Regions from separate parts of the Paenibacillus sp. NPDC101420 genome, predicted to be linked through region 1. Evidence: riboswitches for the same ligand, from Rfam matches in the RefSeq annotation. Region 1 holds a riboswitch; the other holds the start of a gene.
The links. Region 1 has a riboswitch for glycine ahead of gcvT (glycine cleavage system aminomethyltransferase GcvT). Riboswitches for the same ligand answer to the same signal wherever they lie in the genome.

Region 1 (16,203 bases):
GCTGATCTCCATCGGGTTGGTGTATCTGATCATGGTCCTCACCTTCAAAACCCTTCGTGCTCCGCTGGCAATCATGTTCTCCTTGCCTTTGGCTGCGATTGGGGCAATTGTTGGACTGATCGTATCCGGCGTAACACCTGATTTCACTGCCCTGTTCGGGGCTCTGATGCTAATTGGAATCGTCGTTACGAATGCGATTGTGCTTATCGACCGTATTAAGCAGAATGAAACGCATATGGGTATTCGCGAAGCCATTCTGGAAGCGGCCGGAACACGGATGCGCCCGATTCTGATGACGGCTATTGCTACCATTTGTGCCATGACTCCACTGCTGTTCGGCCATGCCGAGATGGGCAGCATCGTCTCGCAAAGCTTGGCGATTGTGGTCATCGGTGGCTTGACCGCGGCAACGCTGCTTACGCTGGTTGTGGTTCCAGCGATTTACGAGCTGTTCTACTTCCGTAAATCGGCTAAGGAGCGCAAAGGCGTGGCGAAAGTAGAAACTCCGACGCATGGTGCGTAATATCAAAAAGTTATAGTGATAAACAACTGAAACAGGCCCTTCTCAGACATTTTTAATGATGCTGGGAAGGGCCTGATGATTTAGAGGATGAGAACTTTTCGTGTAGTTGGACAGTGCGAAAAGCAGGCCGACGATACTTGGTATCGTGGCCTGCTTTTTTAATACTACTCATTAGCTGTTAACCGCAAGAACAATTCAATACCGGCTTACGTGCGGCTTGGGTCTCATCCAAACGGCTAATCTCTGTGGTATGAGGTGCGTTGATTACGATTTCCGGTGTCTCCTGAGCTTCTTTTACGATCTGGATCATCGTATTAATGAAGCCGTCGAGCGTTTCTTTACTTTCCGTTTCCGTCGGCTCGATCATCATACATTCCTCAACAGTCAGAGGGAAGTACACGGTTGGCGGATGGTAGCCGAAGTCGAGTAATCGTTTAGCAACGTCTAAGGTGCGTACACCATACTGCTTGAGGTTTTTGCCGGACATTACGAATTCATGTTTACATACGCCCGGATATGGGATTTCAAAATACGGCGCCAGACGGTGCATCATATAGTTCGCATTCAGCACAGCATTTTCGGATACCTCACGCAGTCCGTCTGGACCATAGGTGCGGATATAGGCGTAGGCACGAACGAGAATACCAAAGTTGCCGTAAAAAGCTTTCACGCGTCCAATTGATTCAGGACCGCCGAAGTCGAGTGAGAAGCTGCTATCTTCGTTTTTCACCACAGTTGGTTGTGGTAGGAACGGAATCAAGATGGATTTTACGCCGACAGGTCCGGCTCCAGGGCCACCTCCGCCGTGCGGGGTGCTCATTGTCTTATGCAAGTTCAGATGCACAACGTCAAAGCCCATGTCGCCAGGGCGGGTAATGCCCATAATGGCATTGGAGTTGGCTCCATCGTAATAGAGTAAGCCGCCTGCTTCATGCACGATCTCAGCAATCTCGACGATTTGGGTCTCGAACAAGCCGAGTGTGCTTGGGTTAGTCAGCATCAGTGCGGCTGTGTCACTGCCAACAGCTGCTTTGAGTGCTTCAAGATCAACCATCCCTTTATCTGTGGAAGGGATCGTGATCGTTTCAAGTCCTGCTGCTGAAGCACTAGCAGGATTGGTGCCGTGTGAGGAATCCGGCACGATAACCTTCGTGCGGGTCTCGCCGCGGCTTTCATGGTAGGCGCGGATCATCATGAGGCCGGTCCATTCACCATGAGCACCTGCGGCAGGCTGTAAAGATACAGCATCCATGCCGGTTAGTGCGGATAAGTCATTTTGCAGGGTATACATTATTTCCAGTGCACCTTGAATGCTTTCTTCTGGCTGGTAAGGGTGGATCTTAGCTAGGCCTACGATGCGGGCAACATCTTCGTTAATCTTCGGATTGTATTTCATCGTGCATGAACCGAGTGGATAGAAGCCGTTATCTACACCAAAGTTGCGGCGTGACAAGGAAGTGTAATGGCGAATGACGTCCACTTCGGATACTTCTGGAAGCACGACGGGTTCGCTACGGAGTAAACCTGATGGAATCAGAGTTTCCAAGGTTTCTTCCTGCGGCACATCGCATATTGGCAAGGAATAGGCCGAACGGCCGGGACGGCTTAATTCAAAAATTAGACTTTGCTCCGGTTTCATAAACAGCCCTCCAGTGCGCTAGCGAATTGGTCGATTTCGTTTTTGCTTCTTTTTTCCGTAACGGCTACCAGCATATGTCCAGCAAGTTCAAGATAATCACGGCCCAGATCATAACCGCCTAGATAGCCTTCCTTCAGCAGCTTCGAATTAATTGCACTTACGCTGCTTCCTTCCGGAAGCTTCACGACAAACTCGTTAAAGAATGGGGAGGAAAAGGTAAGTTCAGCCCCTGTTAGTTCGCTTAGTTTATTAGCGGCGTAATGGCTTTTACGAATGTTCAGCTCGCCTACTTCACGCATCCCTTCTTTACCCATTACGGACAGGTAGACGGATGCGCAGAGTGCGAGCAGCGCCTGATTGGAGCAAATATTCGATGTCGCTTTTTCACGACGGATATGCTGTTCACGAGCTTGGAGTGTCAGAACGAAGCCGCGTTTACCGTTACGGTCAACAGTTTGACCAACGATACGACCTGGCATGCGGCGCATTAAATGCTCTGCTACAGCGAAGAATCCACAGGTTGGACCGCCGAGGGAAGCGGGAATACCGAGTGGCTGAGCGTCACCGACTACGATGTCGGCTCCGAGCTTGCCTGGTGTTTCTAGTACGCCAAGAGCGATCGGATTTGCACTGACGACGAACAACCCTTTAACAGCATGGATCAGCGGCTCAACGGAGCTAAGATCTTCGATGCTGCCAAAGAAGTTAGGCGATTGCATCAGTACTGCAGCCGTATCACCATCAATGGCCTCAGCAAGCTTAGCCTGATCGGTAACACCGTCTCTATAGTCAATCTCCACTACCTCAAGACCCCAAGCATTAGCCGATGTGCGTAACACTTGGCGCGCTTCAGGATGAACGGTGCGGGAGACAATTATTTTTTTGCGTTTGGTAGCACCAGCTGCGAGGACTGCTGCTTCGGATAATGCGGTTGCGCCATCATACATGCTGGCATTGGCTACTTTCATACCGGTTAGTTCGCAAATGTAGGATTGGAATTCGAAGATCGCTTGCAGTTCGCCTTGGCTGATCTCCGGTTGATAAGGGGTGTAAGCAGTGTAGAATTCTGAACGGGAAATGACATGGTTGATCACCACGGGGATGTGATGGTCGTATAATCCGGCGCCGAGGAAGCTGGCGTGCGAATCGAAGTCAGCATTGCGGTCAGCGAGACCTTTCATGTGACGTAGCAGGGCGTACTCATCGAGCGGTTCAGACATCGGCATAGTGCCTTGATAACGGACGGCTTCAGGGATATCGGAGAACAGCTCATCTATGGACTGAATCCCGACGGTTTCCATCATCTCTACGCGGTCCTGTGCTGTCATGGGCAGATAACGGTGCTTCATTAAGGTTTCACTCCTTGGCTTTTTTAAAATATAAGAAAGTATAATTTTCACGTTATACTTTATCCTTTTATTTCTCGCTTAAAAGTTCACCGTCCTAATATGGACGCTAAAGGCGTTTATACTTGTAAAAAGGGGCCTTAATCACGACAGCTTTAAGCTGCTTGCCACGTATCTCTACGAAAACCTCTGTGCCTATTTCACTGTAAGCTGTATCAAGTAAAGCTAATCCCAGGTTTCGTTTCAGCGTTGGAGATTGGGTTCCGGTTGTGACTTCTCCGATTTTGATGCCGTCCGCATAGACTGGGTAATGGGAGCGTGGAATGCCTCGATCAATCATTTCTAGACCGACAAGACGGCGGGGAAGACCGGCTTCTTTTTGCTGTATCAACGCATCGCGTCCGATGAAGTCCGCTTTGTCCAGCTTCACGAAGAACTGTACTCCAGCTTCAAGAGGCGTGATGTCAGCCGACAGCTCCTGACCGTACAATGGCAATTTTGCCTCGAAACGAAGCGTATCCCGTGCGCCCAGTCCAGCAGGTGTTAATCCGTGAGGAGAGCCAGCTGCGAGAAGGCCGTTCCATAACGTTGCTGCCCCATCCAGCGGAGCGTAAATTTCGAAGCCATCTTCACCGGTATAACCCGTACGGGAGATCAGTACTTCTACACCGCAGACGGTTGCGCGTTCGATGAAGTGGAAAGGCTTGAGCGTTGAGATCGGTGCATCAGTAACTTCTGCGAGTATGGTCTCTGCCAGCGGACCTTGCAAGGCGAGCAAAAGCGTCTCGTCAGAGACATTAGTGAGTGTGACTTCACCGAATTCAGAGGTCAGATGTTCTTGCAGCCACTGGAAGTCCTTATCGATGTTGGAGGCATTTACGACAAGCATATAACGGCCTTCACTTAGTCGATACACGAGTAAATCGTCGACCACCCCGCCGTTTGGATAACAGAGCAGCGTATATTGTGCCGCACCATCGGTAAGGCGGCTGACATCGTTGGTCGTCATTTTTTGTAAGAAGGCTTCAGCGCCGCTTCCGATCACCATAAATTCACCCATATGCGATACATCGAACAGTCCAGCCTGCTGGCGAACAGCCTCATGCTCCTTCACGATACCTGTAAACTGTACTGGCAGCTCCCAGCCGCCAAAATCAATGCACCTGGACTCCGCATATGCGGAATAGAGATCATAAAAAGGCGTTCTTTTCAAAGCATCCATGTCGTCACTCCCCTAGTCTGATTACATACGAAAAAAAGGACAGGCAGAAGCAATCATGCATAAATGCACTAATCGCTTTCTGCTCTGTCCTTTGTACCTGAGAGTTACCCTGCGTAACTAACATGCAAGTTTCCCCGTTGGTGACCTGACGCACTCAGCCTCGCGTCTGATGCTCTCCAGAGGTACGTCCGACAAAGGTCCTTTTGCCTGAGAGATTCACCCCTGTTAGGGCTTACTCCTTCGGCGCCGTCTTCAAGTGAGACAGTCTCTCCCTATGCCATCATCCGCAACTGTATTTGTTTCTTATGTCTCCATTAAACGGGTATAGGAGGGCGCTGTCAACAAGAAAAAGTCAAAAAAACGACAAATTTATTTTACTTTTAGTAATATTGACATTATGCTCCGCGATCACTTAGGCTATAACTAAATTTAGAATTCCAATTTGGAAATGAGGCGGCTTGAAATGAGTGAAGTTTTAGATAACCTTCTTTACAGCGAAGAGCATGAGTGGGCACAGCAAGTGGAAGGACGCGTAGTACGTGTTGGGATTACGGATCATGCTCAGCATTTGTTAGGCGATATCGTATTTGTGGAATTTCCAGAAGTGGGTTCGGCCATTTCAGCTGGCGACAGCGTAGGCAGTATCGAATCCGTTAAGACCGTATCGGAACTGTATTCACCCGTCTCAGGGACGGTTACCAAGATTAATGACGGTTTAGAAGCTAGTCCAGAACTGATCAACGATAAGCCTTATGGCGAGGGTTGGATTTTTGAAATTGAAGTGGACGGAGAGTACGCTGATGCTGTAAAAGGACTGCTAGATGCAGCTGGATATCGTGCATTGGTAGGAGAGTAATTGGGATTTTTCACTGTATATTAATTTCACTGCATGTGATATTTGTAGCAGCAAGTTTCCGTTTTTGGGGACTTGCTGTTTGGTGTTTTTATATAGATAGCGGTCGGGATCTTTGAGTTAAATCCTGGGACTGTTTGGAATTATGGGATTTTATTTAAAGCGAATCTACTGATTGTGGAATTAGGGAAAACCTCCCTTATTTTAGACGAGTATAGCGTGACACTAAGGGGTTTAGGGAATTCCTCCCTAAAGTTTCAGTGAAAAGCGCTATTTCTGACTAAATAGGGTATTAATCAGGGAGGAATTCCCTAATTCTGCGCCTGGACAAGGGAATAGGCAGATAATCAGGGAGTATTTCCGTAATAAATAGTGGCGAGCCCATTTTGGTATGTTGATAAGCAGATTCGCTCCCGCACAGGCCTAGCTACTGTAACTAGCTCTGAGTAAAACATTTTTTAGGTACCCTCTTGAAGCTGCCGCAGCACAATGATCTCTACACGGCGGTTCTTTTGCTTACCTGCAGCTGATGTGTTCTCCGCGGTGGGCTGGGTATCAGCATACCCTGCATATTGAAAATTGTCGGGGTTCAACCCTTCATGATCTAAGAAAAAGCGAAGCACTGACAGCGCACGAGCACCAGATAGCTCCCAGTTGTCGTTATAGTGAGAAGCCGAAGATACTGGAGTATTGTCGGTATGTCCTTCAATGCTGATCTTTGCGCCGATATCGCTGAATAAGCCAGATAACTGCTGAAGAGCAGGCAGGGCTGGAGACTTCAGATCTGCCTTACCTATATCGAAGAGAAAACGGTCACTGAGCGTGATTTCTATCCCCTGCGGTTTGTCGGCAACAAAAATTTGTTCTCCGAGATTATTTTCCTCTACATAGTTCGTAATCACACCCATTAATTCAGCAAGTTTAGCCTCTTGTTCTCGAAAAGCAAGTTCACGTGCCGAAGGTGTTTCGTTCTCCGTTTGTTCAGCAGATCCATCATTCGGTCTCGCAGTTGCAGCTGCATTCCCATTCCCGTCTGTACTTTCCGGTTTGTTCTCAGTTGATTTCCCAGCATCTAAAATGCCGTTCCCACCCTCAAGGACAGTGCTGCCAGATTTGAAGGTCTCGGATAACGAGCCTGTCACGATGTTATATTTGTCAGTATCCAGGCTGCTCATCGCATACAATATAACGAAAAAAATAAGTAAAAGTGTAATTAGATCAGCATAAGTAATCATCCAACGGTCGCGGCTTTCCCGAGTCTCTACACGCCGCTTGCGCCGGTCTCTTTGTCTCATAGAAGACCTCTAGTTTCCGCACGGTCATTCGTGTCCGTGTCTGAGATGAATGAGTTCAGTTTTTTACGCACCAGCAAGGGGTGATCCCCGTTCTGCAAAGAAAGAATGCCGACGAGCAGCATTTCCATACTATGTAGCTGGCTTTGACTGCGGGATTTGATTTTGGAAGCGATGGGTAAAAATATTAAATTAGCGATGGCAACACCGTACAGTGTTGCGGTAAATGCCACTGCGATAGATGTGCCCAGATTTGACGGATCTGTAAGGTTGCCAAGTACACGGATGAGCCCCATCACCGTCCCGATAATTCCCATCGTTGGTGCATATCCACCTGCAGCTTCAAAAATCTTAGCATAGTTCTCATGCTTCAATTCTTTAGCATCCATTTCTAATTCAAGGATCTGTCTTACCTGCTCAGGATCAGTGCCGTCGACAATAAGAAGTAGACCTTCACGTGTAAAAGGGTCCGGATGTTCTTCAGCTTGTTTTTCTAACATTAGAACGCCGCCGCGACGAGCCACGGTTGCCATTGCAATGAGTTCTTCTGCTTTTTCTTCATCACGATCAGGGTTGCTACCGAAAGCCATGCGTAATGCTGTTGGAATGGAGCGCAGCTTAGATGCCGGGAAGCTGATCATAACGGCGGCAAATGTACCCCCGAACACAATCAAAGCTGCATTAAGCTGCAGCAGTCCTGAGAGGCTTCCGCCTTCCCAGAGATAGCCGCCGATTAACGCAGCCAGTCCAGCCAATAGGCCGATTATTGAGGTAATATCCATGCTTCAAGCTCCTAACATTTCTATGTATTATGGTTTGCAACGATCTAGGCAACACTGTATAATGAACGGGAACACATATTCTTATCTTCCATATTTTTTAATTATAAGAAAGTATAAGTTTCACGTTATACTTTAATCCTTATAATTCTCGCACAAACGCTTAACGTCTTTTAGAGACGCCAAAGGCGTTTTAGCTTGCCATCGTATGGAGAGAGAACATTCAGACAACAATTATAATATATTAATCTAGTTTAGACGATAGAGGGGAGACGGGCAAATGAGTGATATTGTCGTCAGTACAAAGACTTTTGAATTGGAGTCCGAGTATACACCCCAGGGCGATCAGCCTCATGCCATAGAGGAATTACTACAAGGCATCCGGCAGGGCAAGAAGCACCAGACGCTGCTGGGCGCGACGGGTACGGGTAAGACGTTTACCGTTGCACAAGTTATTTCCAAATTAAACCGCCCGACGTTAGTTATTGCGCACAACAAGACTTTGGCTGCCCAACTGGCGAGTGAGTTTAAGGAGTTTTTTCCGCATAATTCGGTAGACTATTTCGTCAGCTACTACGACTATTACCAACCAGAGGCGTATATTCCCTCCTCCGATACTTATATCGAGAAAGACTCCAGTATTAATGAAGAGATTGATAAATTGCGCCACTCCGCAACGAGCTCCTTGTTCGAACGGCGTGACGTTATTATTGTGGCGAGTGTGTCTTGTATTTACGGCCTCGGTTCGCCGATGGAATACGGAAGCTTGCTTTTGTCCTTGCGGGTAGGGATGGAGAAGCCTCGAAATGAGATTTTGAGCAGGCTAGTGGATATCCAGTACCAGCGTAATGATATCAATTTTGTACGCGGAACCTTCCGTGTACGTGGTGATGTGGTTGAGATTTTCCCGGCATCTCAGGGTGAGCATGCCATTCGGGTCGAATTGTTCGGTGACGAAATTGAGCGAATCACTGAGATTGATGTACTGACGGGTGAACTGATCGGGGAGCGCGATCATGTCGCTATTTTTCCGGCGTCTCACTTTGTTACCAAGGAAGAAACGATGCGAGTGGCACTGGTCAACATTGAAAAAGAGCTGGAAGACCGCTTAACGGTTCTTCGTGACGCAGGAAAGCTTCTTGAAGCTCAGCGTCTGGAACAGCGGACACGTTATGATATTGAGATGATGAAAGAAGTGGGCTTCTGCTCTGGGATTGAGAACTATTCCGGACCGCTCACCTTCCGTGAACCAGGGGCAACTCCGTATACATTAATGGATTATTTTCCGGATGATATGCTGATCATTATTGATGAGTCCCATGTAACACTTCCACAGATTCGGGCGATGTATAATGGTGACCGGGCGCGTAAGACGGTACTGGTAGAGCATGGTTTCCGTTTGCCGTCTGCGCTGGATAACCGTCCACTCCAGTTCGAGGAATTCGAAGAAAAAGTGAAGCAGATCGTATATGTTTCAGCGACACCAGGACCCTATGAAATGGAGCACTGCGACACCATGGTGCAGCAGATTATCCGGCCTACAGGTCTTTTGGATCCGATCATTGAGGTGCGTCCTACAGAGGGACAAATCGATGATTTGATTAGTGAAATTCGTGATCGGGTGGAACGAGACGAACGTGTACTCGTCACAACGTTGACGAAGAAGATGTCGGAGGATCTGACGGATTACTTTAAGGAAATTGGGATTAAGGTTCGTTATATGCACTCTGATATCAAAACGCTGGAGCGGATGGCGATCTTACGTGATCTTCGACTTGGTACATTCCATGTTTTGGTAGGGATTAACCTGCTAAGAGAAGGTCTCGACCTTCCGGAAGTATCGCTGGTCGCTATTCTCGATGCGGATAAAGAGGGCTTCCTTCGTTCCGAACGCTCCCTAATTCAGACGATTGGTCGTGCAGCCCGTAACTCCGAGGGTCGTGTAATCATGTACGGTGATCGAATCACTGATTCGATGGAGAAGGCGATGAGCGAAACGTCGCGTCGTCGCGCCATCCAGATCGCCCATAATGAGAAACACGGCATTACCCCAACCACCATTAATAAAAAGGTGCGTGACATCATTGAGGCAACGAAGGTTGCCGAGTCTAAAGCGGATTACCTCACGGGTGTTGGTGGCAAGATGAATAAGAAAGAGAAACAAAGCCTAATCCAGCGTCTGGAAGCGGAGATGAAGGACGCTGCGAAGAACCTGCAATTCGAACGCGCGGCAGAACTGCGTGACGCATTGTTGGAGCTTCGGGCCGAGTAATAAACCTTAAATGCATCACCGATATTTAAAATAAGTAATTGAACGGTGCTGTCCTGGCCGTTCTTTTTGAATAAATAGATGGACGCGCATCCCGCAGGGACAGCGCCCCGCAACGCTATAGCAGTTGCGGTAATCTCGCACCTCTTACCTAGTGTGCGCCTAACGTCCAAGCGGTCCCGTAGGGATAAGCGATCCGAACGCCGTCGTCACTAAGTCCCGTCCCCCAACCTCCTTCGCCAAAAAAATGCGGGTGTCCAGAGGGTGCAACCCTTGGGGCCCTCCCTTGGAAGGGAGGGTTTGGGAGGGATCGAAAACGCTTTTAATAAAGTCTCTGAAATCGTTAAAGCTTTGATATTTGATTCATTAAGGAGAGGTTCCGTTGGCGAACGATAATATTGTAATTAAAGGCGCGAGAGCGCACAATCTCAAAAACATCGATGTGACGATTCCACGTGACCGTTTCGTCGTGCTGACGGGGCTGAGCGGCTCGGGTAAGTCTTCGCTTGCATTTGATACGATTTATGCTGAAGGACAGCGGCGTTATGTTGAATCTTTGTCAGCTTATGCTCGTCAGTTCTTGGGGCAAATGGAGAAGCCGGATGTGGATTCGATAGACGGATTATCCCCGGCAATCTCTATTGATCAGAAGACAACAAGCCGCAACCCACGTTCTACGGTAGGTACGGTAACTGAAATTTATGACTATCTGCGGTTGCTTTTCGCACGGATCGGTCACCCTCATTGTCCAGAGCATGGAATTGAGATTACCTCCCAGACTGTAGAACAGATGGTAGACCGGATTATGCAGTATCCAGAGAAGACTCGTTTGCAGATCCTGGCACCTATCATTTCAGGGCGTAAAGGGGAACACAAAGGACTCTTCACAGACATTTCTAAGCAAGGGTTCGTACGTGTGCGTGTGGACGGTGAGCTAAGAGATCTGTCTGAGGATATTGAACTTGAGAAGAATAAAAAACACACCATAGAAGTTGTTGTAGACCGGATCGTCGTTAAAGACGATGTGGAGACCCGGCTGACGGATTCACTGGAGACGGCACTTAAACTTTCTGGCGGTAAAATCCTTGTGGATATCATCGGTCAGGAAGAGCTTCTGTTCAGCTCTAATTTTGCTTGTCCGATTTGTGGTTTTAGTATTGAAGAGCTGGCACCACGTATGTTCTCCTTCAACAGTCCGTTTGGAGCCTGCACAGAGTGCGATGGACTTGGAATGAAGATGGTGGTCGATCCAGATCTGCTTATTCCTGATGCTGAGAAATCGATTGAAGAAGGTGCTTTTTTAGCTTGGACCGGAAGTACTTCTAATTACTATCCGCAATTTCTGAAGTCCGTGTGTGAGCATTTTAATATCCCACAGAACGTTCCAGTGAGCAGTTTAACACCTGATCATATGAATAAACTACTGCATGGTACAGGTAGCGAGAAGGTTCGCTTCAAATATGAGAATGATTTTGGACAAAAGAAAGATGCGATGGTTGCTTTTGAAGGGATTATTCCGAATCTGGAGCGTCGTTACCGGGAGACCGCATCTGACGGTATTCGTGAATTTATTGAAGGATTTATGAGTGCTAAGCCTTGTCATGTCTGTAAGGGCAAACGTCTGAAGAAAGAAATTTTGGCGGTTACGATCAACGAACAAAATATTTCGGATATTACCGATCTCTCGATTGGTGACTGTCAGCATTGGTTTGAAGAAATAAAGTTAAGTGAGAAAGAGACAGCTATCGCCAATCTCATTCTTAAGGAAATCTGCAATCGTCTGGGATTCCTGGTGAATGTCGGACTGGACTATTTGACACTTAGCCGCGCAGCAGGCTCGCTATCTGGTGGTGAAGCACAGCGTATCCGGTTGGCCACTCAGATCGGTTCCAGTTTGATGGGTGTTCTGTACATTCTGGATGAGCCAAGTATTGGTCTGCATCAACGGGATAATGATCGCCTGATCTCTACGCTTGCTCATATGCGTGACCTAGGCAATACGTTGATTGTTGTAGAGCATGACGAAGATACGATGATGGCAGCGGACTATATTATTGATATCGGACCGGGTGCGGGTATTCATGGTGGACAAGTTATGGCGCAAGGAACACCGGAAGAGATTATGAAAGATCCGAATTCCTTAACCGGTGAATATTTGAGCGGTCGTAAGTTTATTCCAGTTACCGCTAAGCGTCGTGCTACCGATGATCGTTGGATAGAAATTCGTGGCGCTAAAGAGAATAACCTGAAAAATGTGAATGTGAAGATTCCATTGGGTGTATTTACGGCGGTGACTGGTGTGTCGGGCTCCGGTAAATCCTCACTTATTAACGAAATTCTGTACAAGAGCTTGGCACGGCAGCTGAATAAGGCTGTGAAGGTTCGTCCGGGTCAGCACAAAGAAATTCGTGGCTTGGAAAATCTCGATAAGGTTATTGAAATCGACCAATCGCCAATTGGGCGTACACCACGCTCTAACCCAGCAACCTATACTGGCGTATTTGACGACATTCGTGATCTGTTCTCGAAGACGAATGAGGCAAAGGTACGGGGGTTCCAAAAGGGACGCTTTAGCTTTAACGTAAAAGGCGGACGCTGTGAAGCTTGCCGTGGGGACGGAATTATCAAGATTGAGATGCACTTCTTGCCTGACGTATACGTTCCTTGCGAGGTATGTAAAGGTAAACGTTATAACCGGGAAACACTAGAAGTGAAATATAAAGGGAAAAACATTTCCGACGTGCTGGAGATGACTGTAGAGGATGCTACAGAGTTCTTCGTGAATATCCCTCGTATTCACCGTAAAATGCAAACGCTGATGGATGTGGGTCTTGGCTACATTAAGATTGGTCAGCCAGGTACAACATTATCCGGTGGTGAAGCGCAGCGTGTGAAGTTGGCTTCTGAGCTATACCGTCGTAGTACAGGCAAGACACTCTATATTTTGGATGAGCCTACAACAGGTCTGCATGTGGACGACATTGGTCGTTTACTAGAAGTATTGCACCGCTTGGTGGATTCCGGAGAATCGGTTCTTGTCATTGAGCATAATCTGGACGTTATTAAGACTGCTGATTATATCATCGATATGGGACCAGAAGGCGGCAGTGGCGGCGGAACCGTACTGGCAACAGGAACACCAGAGAAGATCATTACTGTTACGGAGTCTTACACAGGTAAGTATCTGAAGCCAGTTCTGATTCGTGATACAGAGCGTACTGAAGCGCTTATGCTTGAGACGGCGGAAACTACCTAAGCTATAAATAGCTGGATAGTATAACTACTAAATAATAAAGGTCGCGGCAATTTGCCGTGGCCTTTATTGTTTGTTGTCCAAAATTATTATTTTGGGAAAACAATTGATCGGTACAATTGCTGGTAGTCACCAGTAAATTAGAGCTCACTAGCAACTTTAAGCTCATAGGCAATTTCAAAATCAAAATCAAATCATCTATCAGTTCGGGTTATTTGCATGTAGTCAAAATCTTCGTTGGAGTGTTGCTTGATTGTTCGTGTGAGTTACGTATTTTGATTATCCGATCTGATATGAGTTTCTAGTAAAAGTATTACGGCTCCTTTAAAAAGAAAACTAAATAGTAGAAGAGATAGGCATATGTAGGGCGTGTCCGTCGTAAGATTGAATGAGGAGCATGCTTTTGCTGTATGTTCGCTTAATGGTTAAAAGAATAACAGCAGGCTCAATGGTTCTTTGAAAAATAAATAACAAACGGCTATATTGCTAGCTCTATCAAATGCTTGTGATACTAGATTAGGGAAAACCTCCCTAATAATCTGATGTTTTGCAGCTTTTAAGCTCAAATCAGGGAAAACCTCCCTATTTATCGAGGCGATTCATCCATAATGAGGGTTCTCTCGTGTTTATTAGGGAGGAATTCCCTAAAAACCTCAAATTGAAGTAATAAACGGCTAATTTCAGGGAGGATTTCCCTAATCCTTAAAAGTATAGACTCTAGTACCAGATTTTTAATTCTAAATTCTAACCCCTAACCTCAAAATTACAAATTGACTAGTAAGATACTAACTCCCGGCAGAGATGCTAAATAACTTCCTTAGTTACATTCACAAAGATCGACCATTACCCGTTAGGTCTCATCATTTTCGCCGGAAAACACCAAATGTCAATGAACAAAATCAATAATTTATCCGATTTTGCAGTAATAAAATATTTTTTTTGCGACAAATGCATAATTTTTCTACAAAACCTATTGCATCGCCCAAATGGTAGCGATAACATAGAAGAGGATATGGGGAATACTGGATCTTGCTTGACAACATTTTTGAGGAGGTAAGGTAATGCTACTTGCAGAAGTTGCCGCGCAAGGACCGTCTAAATTTCATACCTTTGATGTTTTTATGATTTTATTCACTATCCTAATTTTGGTTGGAGTCGTTCGGTTACTGAGAGCTCCCCAAAAGAACAAGTTCGCCATTGCTTTCGGAGCGGTTAGTTTGTTGGTTTTTATAATCTCTGACTATGCCATGGTGATGCATTGGTTAAGTTAACGGAAGAATTAAATTGAACAGCTTTGCACCAAAAGACTCCTTTAACGCCGTGGGCGCATTGAAGGTGTCTTTTTTCAAATTATATAATGTAAAATTTATCCATTCGCAGAGAGAGGGTCTGGTGAAGGTTGATGAGGACTGTGGAGAAACTGGTGAAGAAAGGAATGGGCTTGCTGCTGTGCGGTGTGTTGCTGTCAGGAGTATGGAGTGAGTCGGTTTATGCGTTGGGTGATACGACTAAGACGGTTAGCGCGGCGACCACAACCCAGAGAGACAAAATCAAAAATTCAACATCAGCGGAAGACCCCGTACCAGGGATTATTAAAAGTATCACCCCCTCCGTAGTGGGCATTATCGGCAAAGACGATAGTGGGGGGACTAGCGGACCGGATGATCGATACAATCTGACGCATGGTTCTGGCATTATTGTGAAATCGAATGGATGGATTGTAACCAATGCACATGTCATCAAGGATCTGCAGAATGCTTTGGTAGTGACGTCGGACTCCAAAACCTACAGCATTAAAGAAACATATCTAGATGAAGTTAGTGATCTGGCCCTGATAAAAATCAATGCAACCTCCCTTAAACCTGCAAAGTTTATTCCTTCGACCGGCAAAACCATTGTTGGTGAGAAGGTAGTGGCCGTCGGAACACCGATTAGCTTTTCTCTAAGGAATTCAGCGACCGTAGGGGTTATAAGTGGCCTTAACCGTGAAGTAGCTGCGGCTTATCGTCTGATCCAAAGTGACACAGCGATTAATCCCGGGAATAGCGGGGGCCCGCTAGTGAATATGAAGGGCGAAGTGCTGGGAATAAACAGTCTGAAATACTCAGCGGTGGGCGTGGAGAATATGGGCTTCTCTATTCCGTCGGATACCGTGCAGTATATTATGAACCAGCTTTTTAAATACGGTGAAGTAAAACACCCGAGTCTTGGATTGGAGTTAGAGCCGAGTTGGTCCTCGATTGTGGGCTTGCCAACGCTCGATCCCCTGACTGTAACTAAAGTGATTTCTGCTGAAGCACGCAAGGCGGGTGTTGCCGAAGACGACGTCTTGTACAGCATTGACGGCCACCGTGTGGTCTCACTAGTTGATATTAATGAATTGTTTAAAAGCTATTCTCCAGGTACAACGGTACGACTGGTTATGCAAAGTGATGGGGATATCGTCATCCGTAAGCTGGTGCTCACTCAGGGTGATCCCCTATTAAGTGAAGAGGGTGCAGGAGCAGATGGAGAAGAGCATACGGAAGATTGATCAGGAAACTCGAGAGGGGGACGGTAAATGGGCTTTAAAGTTTTAAAACAAGTATTGTGTGCGATGCTGGCCTTATTATTGCTATTTTCTATATTACCGATACCAACCGTACGGGCAGCAGAAACAGACAAGCTGCAGCTGAGTCTTAAAGTTGGCAGTACTTCTGCTACGGTGAATGGCAAGAAGGTGACTATCGAGCGGCCTTATATGGAGAACGGAACGGTTATGGTACCGCTCGGGGTTTTTAAAAAGACATTTGGCAGCACGGTTTCCTTAGAAGGAAATGATGTAGTGAAAGTAACGTACGGCTCTCATACAGGGTTAATGACGATTGGTAGTATTAGTGCCTGGAAGGATGCGACTAAAGTTAAACTCACCTCCGCGCCTCGGATGGTTTCAGGTGTGTTGATGGTGCCGCTGCGTTTTGTGGCGAGTGTACTGGGTGCAACCCTCTCCCAGGGTAACGGTGGTGAGCTGATCATTACCTTAGCTCC
Region 2 (16,203 bases), 500 kb from region 1:
GTCGCCTTAAGTAGTCTGATGGATGTATTTGATGTCACGGCAACAACTGTACAATGGATTTCAACAGGTTTTATGCTGGTCAACGGGATTTTGATTCCGATTACAGCCTATTTAATGAAACGTTTTACAACACGTCAATTATTTCTAAGTGCCATGTCATTTTTATTAATTGGCTCAATCATTTGTGCAGCAGCGCCGAGCTTTAGTCTACTCTTAGTCGGACGGATGATCCAAGCTGCAGGTGCCGGTATTATAATGCCGCTCATGATGAGCGTTGTGCTCGCTATTTTCCCTGTTGAAAAACGCGGCAGTGCTATGGGACTGCTTGGACTGGCGATGATATTTGCTCCTGCTATTGGGCCGACGCTTGCGGGATTTATTGTTGAATATCACTCTTGGCGCTGGTTATTTATCGGCCTCATTCCACTCGTCATCATTGTTATAGCGTTGGCATTCAAGTATTTAGTGAATGTATCCGAGACGTCTAAGTCTAAGCTTGATGTAGTAAGTGTTCTTTTATCGACCGTTGGATTTGGCTTAATTTTATACGGCTTCAGTAGTGCAGGCAGTAAAGGCTGGGACGATGTAATAGTAATTCTGACCTTAGGGATCGGGATCGCTGTTACGGCCGTATTCTGTCTTCGACAAATCAAGTCTGATGATCCACTGCTGAACCTGTCTGTCTTCAAAAATAAAGTTTTTACGATGACTTCTCTGATTAACGTATTAATCACGATGATGATGTACGCAGATATGATTTTATTGCCTATTTATCTGCAGAATGGCCGTGGTTTTACAGCATTTGATGCAGGACTACTATTGCTGCCAGGGGCGCTCGTAAATGCGTTCATGTCACCCGTCACCGGTAAATTATACGACCGTTTTGGTGCTAAACCACTGTTCATTATTGGTTTACTGTTTATTATTCCATCTATGTGGGCGGTAACTGATCTATCTGAATCTACAACGTATATGTATCTAATGATTCGTACCATTGGCCTGCGAATTGGATTAAGCTTCATCACTATGCCACTCAATACGGCTGGACTAAATGCACTGCCCAAACAACTCGGCACGCATGGTACAGCTGTGAACAATACCGTTCGCCAAATTGCCGGAGCCATCGGTACTGCTGTCGTAATTACGATTTATACAGTACAGGCAACAAGTCATGCGGCCACAGTGATGCAGAGCAACCCCTCTACTACTCCTGAGATCCTTAAATCCCTTGCATCCATTCTTGGGGCAAGTGATGCCTATTACTTTATGATGATTTTATCCGTCGCCGCGTTTGTTATAACATTATTTATGCCGATGAAGAGCAAGATCATGGTTGAAAAGAAAGCAAACCTAGTTAACAAGGAATAACCTTATAACGTGGAATGTAAAAAGGACAGCGATCAGCTGTCCTTTTACATTATTAATAGCTATTCCCGGCTCACCGGCTTACTCTTGTTTATATTTTTCTTTCAGTATGCTGGAGCCAATTCCCCCGATAACCATTAAAATCAAAGAACCGAAGTTCCAAAAGAATGACCCGCCATTCAAGGTAATCTCTAGTGCCATTACTTTGTTCAGAAAGAGAACACAGAGTTTAATCACTAATAGCACAATGCCTGCTATTACGAAGACATCAAATACAAACTTTAATTTCGGGTGAGCCAATTTCTTGCCTTCTTCTATCACCTTTTTGGTCAACTCCTCGTCACTCCTTAGTAACTCATCGATAGTTACCCCAAAAAGATCGCTTATTTTAATAATGATTTCAATGCTTGGGTAGTTTAGACCATTCTCCCATTTCGAAACCGACTGTCGGCTTACAAACAGCTTCTCGGCCAGTTCTTCTTGTGACCAACTTTTTTTATTTCTTTCCGCTTTTAACTTCTCCCCAAAGATCATAGCAGCAACTACCTTTCTGCAATTCATAAGCCTATATTGGATTAATCGTATGCAGAAGTAAAGAACGCTTTAGTTGCAGCCCCGCAACCCCAAGTTGCAGTTAACACTAGGCTTACCGCTAGTTGATGTTGACCTCACTCAAGCTTGATTACTTCTCCCCTTTTTACTTCTAATCGAATACAAGATAAATAATAAAATAAACCATAACGGAGTACACAATAAAGCCGGGCGTGTTTCTCCAGCGAACAGCATGATGATCAGTATTCCAGCGAACAAGGTTAAGACAATATAATTGATAGCCGGTGTGAACGGTGCTTTGAATTTGGATTTCGCCTGTAAGTCTGGCCGGGTTCTCTTATACTTAATATGACAGATAAGAACAATGCCCCACACCCATATAAAACAAATGGCGCTAATCGTTGTCACGATTCCAAAAGCCTGCTCCGGAATAAGTTTACTCAAAAGAGCACCCACAGATATAACAATTGTAGAAATGAATAACGAGTTACCTGGTACATGGTTTTTATTCAGTTTGCCCAAACGAGGTGACGCCTGGTTATTTCTACTCAAATTATAGAGAATTCGGCTGGTCGAGAACATCCCACTATTACAAGCGGAAGCGGCTGAAGTTAATACGACAAAATTAATAATCCCTGCGGCAATTGGAATCCCTACTAAAGTAAAGGTTTTTACAAAAGGACTCTCTGCCGGACTGAGCTCCGTCCAAGGGTTAATGCATAGCAGGACGAAAAGCGCACCAACATAGAAGAATAGAATCCGTAAAGGAATTTTATTAATCGCCGATGGGATATTTTTCTCCGGATCCGCTGTTTCCGCTGCCGACACCCCGACCAATTCCACACCCACGTAAGCAAATACAACCATTTGAAAAGAAAATAAGAAGCCTGATATGCCGTTCGGAAAAAAGCCCCCATGCTCCCATAGGTTTCGTATCGTCACCGATCCTGCATCCGTCTTAAACCCAATGATCAGTAAAATGACCCCAAGACCAATCAAGGCAAGAATCGTAATTACCTTAATTAAAGCAAACCAAAACTCGAGTTCCCCAAAGCTCTTTACAGTTAATAGATTAAGTCCTAATAACACGACTAGACAGGCGATGGCAGGAACCCACTGCGGGATATCAAACCAGTACTGTACATATACGCCAACAGCAATGACATCAGCCATAGCCGTCATGATCCAGCAAAACCAATAGGTCCAACCGGTAATGAATGCAAACCGTGATCCAAGGTAGTCTTCAGCAATATCCGTAAACGATTGATAGCCCACTTTAGATAATAGGAGTTCTCCCAGTGCTCTCATCACAAAAAACACAGCAATACCTACGATTAAATACGTGATCATAATGGATGGGCCTGCCTTCTCTATCGCCTTGCCTGATCCCAAGAATAATCCTGTACCAATGGTGCCGCCAATAGCAATAAGCTGAACATGCCGATTAGCCAGCTCTCTCTTTAATTCTGGTTGTGCCATACCTAGTTCCCCCTTGTGAGTACAATAAATTGGAATAAAAAAAAGAGAGATTGGATGTCATCCAATCTCCCAGATCGTAAGAATATCAAATAATATTCGCCCTGCTGATAGCGATCAGCATGACAAATACATATTCAGTACTCTTCTGTCCTTTTGCCTGAGATTGTGAACCCTTCGGCGCCGCGGAATCTCCGCAGTCTCTCCAGAAGCTGCTCCAGCTAAAGTGTAATCCTTAGCCATCATAGCTCGTGAATTATGAAGTTGATAAAGCGGTAACGCAGTAAAGCTGTTCTGATATTCTAACATATTACTTGTGATGTGAGTGTTAATCAGTGATAAAAGTCTCAAGAATTTAAAGTTAGCCTCATGAACATACTACTTTTTGAAAAGCAAAAAACTAAAGGAGTATGCTGATGAAAGCCGCTGTAGTAAAGAAATTCAAAGAAAAGTTAGAACTACAAGACGTACCTAAACCAAAACCCGGACACAAAGAAATCCTTGTCCATATTCAGGCGTGCGGAGTGTGTCATACTGATTTGCATGCTGCTCATGGCGATTGGCCCGTCAAACCGAAACTCCCTCTTATTCCCGGACATGAAGGCGTTGGGATTATTGAAGAAATAGGTGAAGGAGTTACACACTTAAAGATAGGAGACCGAGTAGGAATTCCGTGGTTGTACTCAGCCTGCGGTCATTGTGAGTATTGTCTTACAGGAAGAGAGACTCTTTGTCTGGATCAGCAAAATTCCGGATATTCCGTAGATGGTGGATATGCAGAATATTGTGTGGCAGCTGCCGATTATGTAGTGAAGGTTCCTGATAATTTAAGCTTCATCGAAGCTGCACCTTTATTTTGTGCTGGCGTTACGACCTATAAAGCTTTGAAAGTATCGGGTGTAAAGCCAGGTGAGTGGGTAGCCATTTTCGGCGTCGGAGGATTGGGTCATCTTGGCGTACAATATGCAAAAGTGATGGGAATGAACGTAGTGGCCATCGACACGTCGGATGAAAAGATGGAGCTTGCCAAACAACTTGGTGCAGACAAAACCGTAAACGCATTAAAAGAAGATGCCGCAGAGTGGATTCAAAAAGAAATCGGTGGAGTGCATGGTGTCGTTTGTACGGCGGTTGCGAAAAAAGCATTCGACCAAGCCTACCGGGCCATTCGTCGCGGCGGAACCTGCGTCATGGTTGGACTGCCTCCTGAATCCATGGATGTCCCGATCTTTGATACGGTATTAAACGGTACAAAGGTAGTCGGTTCGATTGTCGGCACTCGCAAAGATTTACAAGAAACATTACAATTCGCTGCAGAAGGAAAAATAAAAACCATTATTGAGACACGTAAACTAGAAGATATTAATGAGATCTACGATCTTATGTTAGAAGGCAAAATCAATGGTCGAATCGTCCTTGATATGACGAAATGACCAATAATAAAAAGTATGCTACCGTAATATGATACGGTTCCCCTTAACGGTTATATCGGCGAAAATAGAAAGGAGCATGATGCGACATGCTCCTTTTGCATGCATAGAAGACACAACGTCCCCACTGAATTTGCTCCCTGCTTTTTTTAACGCCTATAATAATAGGATTCCCTTAGATTTTGCGTTGAATCATCATCGCCTCGTATTCTCCTGATCAAAAAACTTTTGATTATTTTACTTTAGACGAAGAAGCTATTTTTACTCTCAATTTTGCAAGGTTCTCCCCATCAAATCCCTTCACAATTAACCAGACTGCCAAGCTCATCTCGTAAACGCCCACAGGCAGCGCCATCAATCCTTTTATCGCCGAATAGGGCTCGATAATTCCAAACATTTGCAGCAAACCAGCTATTAATACCATAACCGCTGTAACCATTCCGAAAATAGCTAGCGGTTTAGGGACATAGCCTGTTCGATATAGCATATAACTATACAGACTAGTGTTTATGCCCAACATGAAATTTGGACCCAACATAGCCGTCCAGCGATAAATCGCCTGCAACACCAGACCTATGGGCTCAAAATTGATTTTACTTGCCAAATTATTTGTATCATAATACGAACTAAGTTGTAACAAACCCAATATACTTACGAGACCAATCGCAATAAAAACAGCCTCCATAAATCGGAAACAAAGATACCCTAATGCAAGATGCTCATTCCAATGCCGAACATAGGGAAACAGCATGACTGCTGTACCAACAGCCGTTACTATAAGCGAGAGGTCATTTAATACACCGATTAAAACCTTCGTTTCCAATCCATTTGCCACGGCCATCTGCCATTGTTCTGACAAAACTGGCCCATACAAAACAACCGCTATAATTGACGTCACTGCAGCAAAGATATAAAAAATCCCCAGTATCCTAGCATTCCTTCGGTCTCTCATCATCTTTTTTGCCTCCTAAGACAATAAATTCATTTCTGATGGACGTGTGGTACACTTCCTGCAAATATTTGATATAAGGAGCTATTATGGACCATAACGAAGTCATCGAACGTGCTTTGATCCATATTGAGGGTCATTTACAACAGTCCTTAACCGTAGAATCCGTTGCCAATACCTTCAACATGTCTAAATACTATTTTCATCGGCTATTTTCCGCTATGATGGACTGTTCGTTAAACCAATACATCCTATTCAGAAGATTAAATGCATCTTTAACTTTAATTCAAAACAAAAACAGGTCTCTAACCGATATTGCTTACCAGCTCAACTTCGGTACGCAAGCCTCATTCACTCGTGCTTTCAAACGACATTACGGATTAGCTCCGAGTTCTTTAAAAACAGGAATTGCAACGATTGCTCCGGTCCCCATACCTACAGTGGTGAAAAGATCCATAAAAAACATTAACGGTGATATCGTCACGGATTTCACCCTGGCTGAGTTCAAGGAGACCCGAATCAGTGGAATCGCCTTTGAAGTGAATTTAGCCAATGATGATTACAAGAAGAAGATTCGCGCACATTCAGAAATGCTGTTGAGTCATATTGATGAAACCATAAATGGCCCCTATTATGTCATTTATTCAAACTGTCAACCCGATTCAACTCTGTTTAAGGTTCTATTTGGGATCCCTAGCAGCATTGAAATTGATAAACCTTATTATTTTACGGTAGATGTGCCGCAGATTTTTTGTGCCAGGTTCAACTATTGTGGTGAACTACTTGACATTGGGAATGTATTGAAAAGCGACTATGCCAGATTTCTAAAGATCTCCAAGCAGGAACCGGCAGAAACTGATATTGAACTCATACAAGCTTTTGATGACGTCCACCATCTGAATTCGGCCTACCACATCTATGCACCTATTAAAAAAATCCCTACCGATACTAATTTGTAATATCGCGTCTCGCCTGTCATTCTGTCTGCTCCTTTCTTTTCTCGATTTTGATTATTCCTTCTCTGCAATTAAAATAACATAACGAGTTTCGCTCGACTTTCCACATCTTGCTGTAATTAGGGACAAAAAAAAGCATCTCTCTCGAGATGCACAATGTTCGACTATAAGGTTGTTTAATTGAATAAATATGACAATTAATTGAGAATAATACATTGAACTCCTTGTTAACTGGCAGGAGAAATCAACGCATCAGCGATTTAATGATACGGTTCTCCTTCACGCCATAACTTCAAAAATTTCGCCGCTACTTATGATACGGTTCACCGCGATGGCTGAAGCGGCATGTTTTTGAAACTGCCGTAGAATTCTTAAGTGTTACAAACACCTTTTGTGGCTCCTCTTTCATGGAGTTTCCATGCATCAACTCTTCATGGATCGTTTCCATGAAGAGTTCAATACATAGGATTCGTTGTATAGATGTGTCCAATTTATACTAATGAATGTGGTACATAAAGTTCTTCTAAACTGGTAATTTCTTCAGGTGTCAATTTAACCGACAACGCCGAAACGGCATCTTCGAGATGGCTGGTCTTGGTCGAACCGATAATTGGGGCGGTGATCTCTTCTTTTTGCAGCAACCATGCAAGAGCAACTTGTGCGCGTGGAATTCCTTGGTTAGCAGCGACTTCCGCAACTCTCTCTGCTACTTTACGATCAGCTTCTTCCGTTTTAATAAACAACTCTTTAGCTATCTGGTCATTCTCGGATCGTGAGGTCTGTTCATTCCAATCCCTAGTTAACCGGCCTGCAGCCAAAGGCAGGTAAGGAGTGACGCCAACTCCCTCGTCTCTGCAAAGGGGGAGCATTTCTCTTTCTTCTTCCCGGTAGAGCAGGTTTAATCTATTCTCCATAGAGACGAACCGTGTCCAACCGTTGCGATCTGCAACATGCTGAGCTTTCGCAAACTGCCATGCCAGCATGGAAGATGCTCCGAGGTATCTGACCTTGCCCGCCTTAACTAAATCGTGAAGAGCCTCCATCGTCTCTTCAATCGGCGTATTTGGATCCCACCGATGGATCTGGTACACATCGACGTAGTCTGTTCCGAGTCGTCTTAGACTGTTATCAATTTCGGTCATGATGGCCCTGCGGGAAAGTCCCATAGCATTCGGACCTTTGCGCATCGGAACAAATACCTTTGTAGCTATGACGACTTCGTCACGATGAGCGAAGTCCTTTAAGGCACGCCCGAGGATTTCTTCGCTTGTTCCGTCGGAATACATGTTGGCAGTACTGAAAAAGTTGATGCCCAATTCGAGTGCCCTCTTAATAATCAGTCTGCTTTGCTCCTCATCCAGAGACCATGGAGTATTGCCGCGTTCAGGTACGCCGAAACTCATGGTTCCAAGGCTTAACTTCGAAACCTCTAACCCGCTGCGTCCAAGCTTCACATATTCCATTTAATAACACACTCCTTATATATTTGTAGGGGAAGGCGTTACGCCTTTAGGTTTCGTGGATCTCTCGGTGATACGTCGCTCGTGATTACATTACCAAGGTAGCTGACGTCTCTCGTTTGAAAATGTGCCCGTCGGACCGTCCTCGTCGAGGAGCGCAAGGCGCACGGGATGTTTGAAGGCCGTTTCCTTTGTTGACCCCAGTGACCAAGGCGACGGGTTTATGCATTTCCCCTCTCCTTCCTTGCATCATCTGCAGACCCATTAAATACCTTTTCCAGTTGATGTATCAACCTTAAGATAATACCACTCCCTTAAGTTGACATATCAACCTATGAATACATAGTAACACCTTGTGGTTGATGCGTCAACCATGATATTATATTCGTATGGATATAAACGAACTTAACGAAGATGAAATGCGGATATGGAATATGTGGAAAGGCTCCTTTAAACGAATCTTCGGTCGCGTTGTAAAAGAAATGTCTGAACACACAGGACTCTCAGAGGGTGATTTTGGAGTATTAGACCGGCTAGTCCAATTTGGCAATGGTAAGCTTCGCCAACAGGAATTAGCTGACTCGATGGACTGGGATAAGAGCCGACTATCACATCATCTAACGCGGATGGAAAAACGAGGTCTAGTTCTGAGGAAACCTCTAGACACAGATCGCGGTGTTCAAGTCATCATTACTTCCGCCGGAAGGTCAGCCTTAGACGAAGCCCTTCCCATAGTCTCAAAGGCAATACGCAAGCATTTTCTAGATCTATTAACCGATCAAGACATTGAGTCGATTACTACACTGGCGGAAAGAACAACAACATCCTGATTGCTGTTTTTGATGTAAGGAACCGGCCCCTTCCGCCAAAATAGCGGAGGGGGCATTTTCTTTCTTATCGGGCAGAGGGAAGATTCTCCGCAGGCACCCTTGTCATATGTTCCCCTTCCCGATCCGCCACGTGCTTGAACCCCGTTCTGACTATAATCCAAGTTTTTATCACTAAGACCCACCAACCCAAAATGAAAGAAACTTGCCCCTACTTATGATACGGTTCACCGTAACATCTACTTAACCTCACACAATTACAAGGTAATTTCTCAACCCATTATGCTTTTATTAATAAATGAAACTCACATCCTTCAATATTCTCTTTCAGAACTATTCGAAATTCAATACAATAAAAGCGCAATCAAGAAATTTATTAGAAATGAAGTCAGAAAGTTTGTCCATATGCAAAATTCTGCTGAAGCCAACTAATCGCCAAACAAGAAATCAACGCCCCAGCATTATTTCACTGGAGCGTTGATTTAACCAAAAATAGTATGCATTAAAATTTGGCCCTACTTATGATACGGTTCCCTGCGCTGTCTGTAACGGCAAGTTTGAAGTCCATCCTTTACTGCCCGTCAATGTCTACTTCTAAACCGTTTAATCGCATCCTCGGTCACCGGCTCGAAGAGGTTAAGAAGATTGCCATCGGGATCGCGGAACAGCATAGAACGGTTCCCCCACGGCATCATGGTCGGTTCCTTTACCCAATCATCAACAAATGGCTTCAAGCGCATATATTCAGCTTCAATATCGTCGATGCGGAACTCAATAATGACAGTGCGATTATTGGCCCCCACTGCGGAACCGGCGCCGAATAGCTGCGTCGTCTGGGAGTGGCCGATTGCAAGGGTGCATGATGGCAGAACGAGTTCGGCAAATACGGGCGCAGGTCGCTCTGCCGAAACCCCCATGACTTTCTCATAGAACTCGACGAGACGATCCACGTCGTCAGTAATGATACGTACAGAAGCGAAATTCACAAGATATCATCCTTCCTAATAATAGGTCTGGCTGTGTCCCACAGCCGTTGTAAAACATACTTTTTACTATCTATCTCCTTTACATTTACATGTCCAATTATAAAAAAACGCTACTGACAACGTTATGTCAGTAGCGTTTTAGAATTCTTTGGGCTTCCTCACGAATCCAATTTCGGAATGATTCGGGTTCCAACACGATAACGCCCGCTCCCCAGCCAAGCACATTAAAAACAAGCAAGGTTGGAATGCAACTGTTGTGATGCAAAAAGAAGTCGCTTTTATGACAGTGTAGAAATTAATACAGAACCTACAAACCGCGTGGCATCAAACGCTGTAAATCTACACACATCTTCAGGAATTTTCTATGGTTCCTATAAAGGATATAATGTTAGAAAGTAACGAGACTATGTCAAGAAGAATGGTAAGAAATTGTTGGAACGATATCAACAGTTCTACTCTGAACCAGTCACCCCTAAAGATCAATAATTTGTTGTAGACATTTGCTTAACTATCCTCGTTAAAGAGTCCTATTCAAAAATAGAGCCAGACATTCTCCCAAAGAGGATGGCCCGACTCTATATCTGTTAAGATGTGTTTCTATTACCAAAGTTTCAACTTCACCTCATGCAACCTTGTATTAGGATAGCCGATGAATCGACCATACTATATTCGTACTGAAACCAAGGGTTAGACCGTCAGCTTCGTAATATAATCCAACTTCATCACCTGCTTGCAGCTCTACATCACCGGATAGCGTCACCGTCGCACTACTTAGTACGGTCCTTATAGTTAAAATTAACGCCATATTGACGTCCAAGATAGGCATATAACCTTTTATTAAATCAGTGCTGCCATTCTTCTTTACGGTAAAAAATGGATCAATGCCACTTCCTAAGCTTATACTAACTGGAACGTTAGTCTTATAGTTAACAGTTGCATGTATAGCATACTTGCCAGTGGCCGGTGCCGTAAATATCCCTGTAGCAGGATTAAATGCAGGGTTTGCGTAATAAGGGGACGCCTCACTCCAATTCGTAAATATCGTGCCACTAGCGATTGAGTATGTCGTACCCGTAACAGAAAATCCTTCCGAGGTAAAAGAAGTCCCCGCTGGCCCCGGATCTCCTTGTGCTCCCGCCGGTCCTGCTGGGCCTTGCGCTCCCGCTGGCCCCGGATCTCCTTGTGGTCCCGCCGGTCCTGATGGGCCTTGTGCTCCCGCTGGCCCTGGATCTCCTTGTGCTCCCGCCGGTCCTGCTGGGCCTTGTGCTCCCGCTGGCCCCGGATCTCCTTGTGCTCCCGCCGGTCCTGATGGGCCTTGTGCTCCCGCTGGCCCCAGATCTCCTTGTGCTCCCGCCGGTCCTGATGGGCCTTGTGCTCCCGCTGGCCCTGGATCTCCTTGTGATCCCGCCGGTCCTGATGGGCCTTGTGCTCCCGCTGGCCCCGGATCTCCTTGTGCTCCCGCCGGTCCTGCTGGGCCTTGTGCTCCCGCTGACCCTGAACCTCCTTGTGATCCCGCCGGTCCTGATGGGCCTTGTGCTCCCGCTGGCCCAGTCGCTCCGGTATCGCCTTTATCACCCTTGACTCCACTGCCTTTAGAATTCTGCGATTCTTGGTCACCCGATGGCTGAGTACTGATGGTGATGGTTTTCATGGTGGAATTCCATACTACTTTTGCACCGAATAATTCGGCAATAAAACGTACCGGTACCATAACCCGGTTCTGAATGATCTTAGCAGGTTGATCGAGCGTGACCTTCTCCTCTACATCACCGACTTTAATGCTGGCGGTCGGGTCGCCTATAATCAGCGTACCCGATGCATCTCCTTTAAAAACCGCTATTGTTTGTGTAGAACTGTTCCAGTTAAGAGACACGCCGAGCGAGTCTTCAAGGACCCTCAAAGGCATAAGCGCGGTTCCTTTATGGACAACGGGTTCGACGTCACTCGGGATTACGCTATCATTAACGATAATAGTAATCTCGGCCACTTGGCCGACCGGAGCCGCCTGAGCAACAGGAACCACAAACAACGTCATTACAAGCACAAGTACAATAGATAATTGCAGTCTTTTTATTTTTATCACTTTGCTTTCCCCCATATTTAGTCAATTCGAAGTAGATACCAGCACCTAAATAATTACGAACAGCATTCAATGGTTCGGCGGTTTCAATCTGATAGGGATCACCTTCAAGTCCCGTTCCTCCAGCAAAGCTCACTGCCTCATATGCCTTACCTTCATCTGTCGCGAACAATCCGGGTATACCACTTAGCACCACTAGCTAGATCTATTATAATGGAACTAATTGTATTTAATAGTGACCGCTGTCATCAGTATTGTCACATGACAAATTAATTTAGTAGTCATTTACCGAAGCCGACAACGGAGATTGTGCGAAGATTCATACTCAAAAGCATAATATTTCGCCCTACTTATGATAAGGTTCCCCCCGATTTATCTTCACCGCGCGATAAATCTGCTCCACCAGCACCAGGCGCATGAGCTGATGGGGCAGCGTCATGCGCCCGAAGCTCATGCGCTGCTGCGCGCGGCGCATGACCTCGTCGGAGAGCCCGTGGCTCCCTCCGATGACGAACACGACATGGCTCGTCCCATAGGTGCCGAGCCGGTCAATTTCTGCGGCAAGCTCTTCCGAGCTCCACAGCTTGCCGTCAATCGCGAGCGCAATGACATGCGCCTCGCTCTTTATGTGCGCGAGGATGCGTTCCCCCTCGCGTGCCTTAACAATACCGACCTCTGCTTCGCTTAGAGAGTCGGGTGCTTTTTCATCTGCCACCTCAATCACCTGAAATTTCAGGTACGGTGTCAGCCGTTTAGCATACTCCGCGATGCCACTGATCAAATACTTTTCCTTCAATTTTCCTACGCCAATAATTTGAATAAGCATAAATGCCTCCTATTATAGTCCTCTATAGAAATAGCAAAAGGACGCGCTCTAGGCGTCCCTTATAGTTTTAGAGAGTACCTTCTCTCGCCCAATCCTTATATCTCTTGTATTTCATGTATTTCCTGTCCTCATAGGGCTCAATCCGTTACTTCCCTTCCTCCCGCTCCTCCATTACAAAATCCGGCTTTTCCCCAGCTTCATAAGCACTCAATATAGAATCCAGCAATCCTGGGAAACGTGCGCTCAGATCCTCTGTCCGTAGCGACAGTATGCGCTGGGTTCCTTGCACCCGCGTAAACACAACCCCTGACTCGCGTAGCGTACGGGCATGGTGAGACATGGTGGATTTGGCGATCGGAACGTTGAAGCCGTTGCAAGCCTGTTCTCCATTTCTATGAATATCCGATACGATATGGAGGCGAATTGGATCGCTGAGCGCATACAATACGGAAGCAAGCTGAATGTCCTTGCGATCCGGATGAAATAGTATTTTCATGGATGATTATCCCCTTTGTCCTACTTTTAATGCGAAAAAATATTAGTGTTCCTAATTGCATTTTATATCAACGCATGCTATATTTCAATTGTTCGTAAGTAATCGAACTATTAAACAATAAAAAAGGAGTGCTTCGCACATGACTTCTGTAAATAACCTTTCCGCGAATGCGGATCATGAAGCCTCCGTTCCGGAAGCGACTCTTCCACGGGAAGGCCTGCTGACTCTGCTGTTCAGTATCGCTGTGGTTCTCGTCATCATGAATACAGCCATGTTCAATCTGGCACTGCCTGATGTAACCGAAGCCTTCGGCATTACAGCTGCATCTGCTTCTTGGATAGTTACCGGGTATTCCATTATGTTTTCGATTGCCTCAATCACGTACAGCCGGCTCTCTGATTTTCTGCCGATCCGCCGCCTGCTGGTGATAGGCTTGTTGACGCTAGGCTTTGCGGCTGTGGCCGGCTTCTTCAGCACCAACTTTATCTTTCTGCTTATCGTGCGCATTCTACAGGCGTCGGGCGCGGGCGCAGTAATGTCCTTATCTCTTGTTCTGTTTACCCGCTATGTCCCGCAAGCCCGTCGCGGTAAAGCGATGGCGACGATTATGTCAGCCGTTTCACTCGGCCTAGGCCTTGGTCCGGTCGCGGGCGGAGCCATCGTCGAATATCTCGGCTGGATCTGGTTGTTCGCTGTAACGGCAGCTATTTTGCTTCTCGTGCCGTTGTTCCTTATCCTGTTGCCTAAAGAGGTGCCCACCCGAGGCTCCTTTGATGTGCTTGGTGGGCTGCTCTTGGGCGTCGGCACCACCGGTCTACTGCTGTTCCTGACTAGTGGGCTGTGGGTGGCCTTGGTCGCCGGACTTGTCGCCATCGCTTTATTTGTTGGCCGCATCCGCAGCACGCCCGACCCATTTGTAATGCCCGCGCTTTTCCGTAACCGCTCATATCTCGTACTGGCGGTGGTCGGTATCGCCTCCTATCTGTGCAGCTTCGCCACATTGTTCCTGCTGCCACAGATTTTGACTCATCGCTTTGGCTTCAGTGCAAGTCATGCCGGGCTTGTGATCTTTCCGGGCTCGCTGCTCGCAATCTTCGTTTCCCGTTCCGTCGGACGAATCATCGACCGTTATGGCAATGCGGGGATATTGCGTTTCGCTCCACTGCTTGTGTTAACTGCTACTGTCCTGTTCGCATTCTTCGCTGGGCGGTCCTGGATTGCCGTTATGCTGATCTATATGATTATGAGTCTTGCCTTCACGACATTGTCCAGTAGTGTATCCAATGAAATCTCACGGATTCTGCCTTCCTCACAAATCGGCTCGGGGATGGGACTGTTCCAGCTACTGCAATTCTTTAGTGGTGCCTTCAGCGTAGCTATGGCCGCAAGTGCATTGGAATGGCAGCGTGGGCTGCCGCTCCGGGCCGCTTACTCAAACATCTACTGGGGACTCTCTATTGCAGCAATGCTTGCCATCATCTCAGCCATTGTCTACCGCAAGAACAACCGAGGTAGCTCCCTGACCAATATGGCAGATGCAGCAGATGCATAAGATTAATCCTCCAATGCACCTATAATTATTCCACGCAAAAACACCTTGCGGCCCATTTCCGGGACTGCAAGGTGTTTTTTTATAAGTCTTAAAGGTCCTTTAGACCACCAAATATTCAGCGTTCTTCTCACATTGGGTGCACTTTGCCGGCGGGTCCCAGTCAGAGAATTCCGTTTCCTTCAAATCCACTACATCTGGTGCATCTTCATACTCGTCCACAAACAAATCAATAGCTAATTCTACATGTTCTTTACATACTACATACATTCAACCAAGCATCCCTTTCTGTGCCGCTACGGCCTAATACTCCTTCTATTGTTCTACCATACTTCCCACGAAAATGGAACTCCTATCTATCCATTCCAGCGATCTGTTCATCCATTGTCTATATTCTTGCCCTTCACCAAAAAAAGATTCCTCCCACCCCGAAGGGCAAAAGGAATCTCATCACTTCTCTCTCTCTCTATTATCTATAAATATTATTTTAAACTCTCCATCCTACCCTAGAAACTCCACCGGGCGATCCAGCTCATACAATCTGCGGTAACGTGGTTCTTTTTTCATCAGCTCCGCATGGGTTCCACGCATTTCTACCGAGCCATTTTCCATAAAAATCACTTCATCCATCTGCTCCGCACCGACCAAATGATGCGTTACCCAAATTAGTGACTTATCCTTCATGGCTTCAAACATTGTCTTCAAAAGATCACGTTCCGTCCGCGGGTCCAACCCTACAGTCGGTTCGTCGAGTATGACAACAGGGGTATTTTGCAGCAAAATACGAGCTAACGCTATCCGCTGACGCTCTCCACCGGAGAAACGTTGCCCCGCTTCACGAACAAAGGTATCATATCCATCTGGCAACGAGGAGATCAACGTATCCATTTTGGCTAAGGCGCCAGCTTCTTTAATGGCTTGTTCGGAAGCCTTCGGATCACCCATACGAATATTGTTAGCTACTGTAGTATCGAATAAATGTGGACTCTGATTAAGCACCGCTATAATAGAAGGAATATGCTCGCCATAGGCATCTGCAGCGATTCCATTAATCGTAACCGAGCCCTCAGAAGGTTCAATAACACCTTGAATAGCCTTTAATAACGTCGATTTACCCGCACCACTTCGGCCGATGATCGCAATCTTTTTACCTTGTGGAATATCGAGGCTGAGATCGCGAACCGACCAGTTATCCGCTGATCCATAGTGGTAACCTACATTTTCGAGCTTGATGTGAGCACTCTTTATGGC

Region 2: it holds a riboswitch for glycine, as region 1 does, so the genes downstream of both, ACQKMP_RS15630 (amino acid permease) here and gcvT (glycine cleavage system aminomethyltransferase GcvT) in region 1, are expected to answer to the same signal.

What each region holds. Positions count from the first base shown of each region.
Region 1 covers NZ_JBNNSE010000003.1:561,893-578,095, forward strand. Annotated here, with positions in the region: gene ACQKMP_RS17680 (efflux RND transporter permease subunit) at 1-523, shown strand, start outside; gene gcvPB (aminomethyl-transferring glycine dehydrogenase subunit GcvPB) at 702-2,162, opposite strand; gene gcvPA (aminomethyl-transferring glycine dehydrogenase subunit GcvPA) at 2,159-3,511, opposite strand; gene gcvT (glycine cleavage system aminomethyltransferase GcvT) at 3,618-4,730, opposite strand; glycine riboswitch at 4,916-5,014, opposite strand; gene gcvH (glycine cleavage system protein GcvH) at 5,194-5,586, shown strand; gene ACQKMP_RS17705 (flagellar motor protein MotB) at 6,042-6,878, opposite strand; gene ACQKMP_RS17710 (flagellar motor protein) at 6,875-7,657, opposite strand; gene uvrB (excinuclease ABC subunit UvrB) at 7,935-9,926, shown strand; gene uvrA (excinuclease ABC subunit UvrA) at 10,306-13,179, shown strand; gene ACQKMP_RS17725 (hypothetical protein) at 14,238-14,447, shown strand; gene ACQKMP_RS17730 (S1C family serine protease) at 14,600-15,709, shown strand; gene ACQKMP_RS17735 (stalk domain-containing protein) at 15,737-16,203, shown strand, end outside.
Region 2 covers NZ_JBNNSE010000003.1:58,950-75,152, reverse strand. Annotated here, with positions in the region: gene ACQKMP_RS15640 (DHA2 family efflux MFS transporter permease subunit) at 1-1,368, shown strand, start outside; gene ACQKMP_RS15635 (helix-turn-helix domain-containing protein) at 1,447-1,899, opposite strand; gene ACQKMP_RS15630 (amino acid permease) at 2,038-3,396, opposite strand; glycine riboswitch at 3,532-3,612, opposite strand; gene adhP (alcohol dehydrogenase AdhP) at 3,810-4,826, shown strand; gene ACQKMP_RS15620 (DUF4386 domain-containing protein) at 5,056-5,778, opposite strand; gene ACQKMP_RS15615 (helix-turn-helix transcriptional regulator) at 5,862-6,731, shown strand; gene ACQKMP_RS15610 (aldo/keto reductase) at 7,220-8,191, opposite strand; gene ACQKMP_RS15605 (MarR family winged helix-turn-helix transcriptional regulator) at 8,578-9,018, shown strand; gene ACQKMP_RS15600 (VOC family protein) at 9,597-10,001, opposite strand; gene ACQKMP_RS15595 (stalk domain-containing protein) at 10,639-12,084, opposite strand; gene rlmH (23S rRNA (pseudouridine(1915)-N(3))-methyltransferase RlmH) at 12,428-12,907, opposite strand; gene ACQKMP_RS15585 (ArsR/SmtB family transcription factor) at 13,053-13,403, opposite strand; gene ACQKMP_RS15580 (MFS transporter) at 13,543-14,955, shown strand; gene ACQKMP_RS15575 (CxxH/CxxC protein) at 15,055-15,222, opposite strand; gene cydC (thiol reductant ABC exporter subunit CydC) at 15,454-16,203, opposite strand, start outside.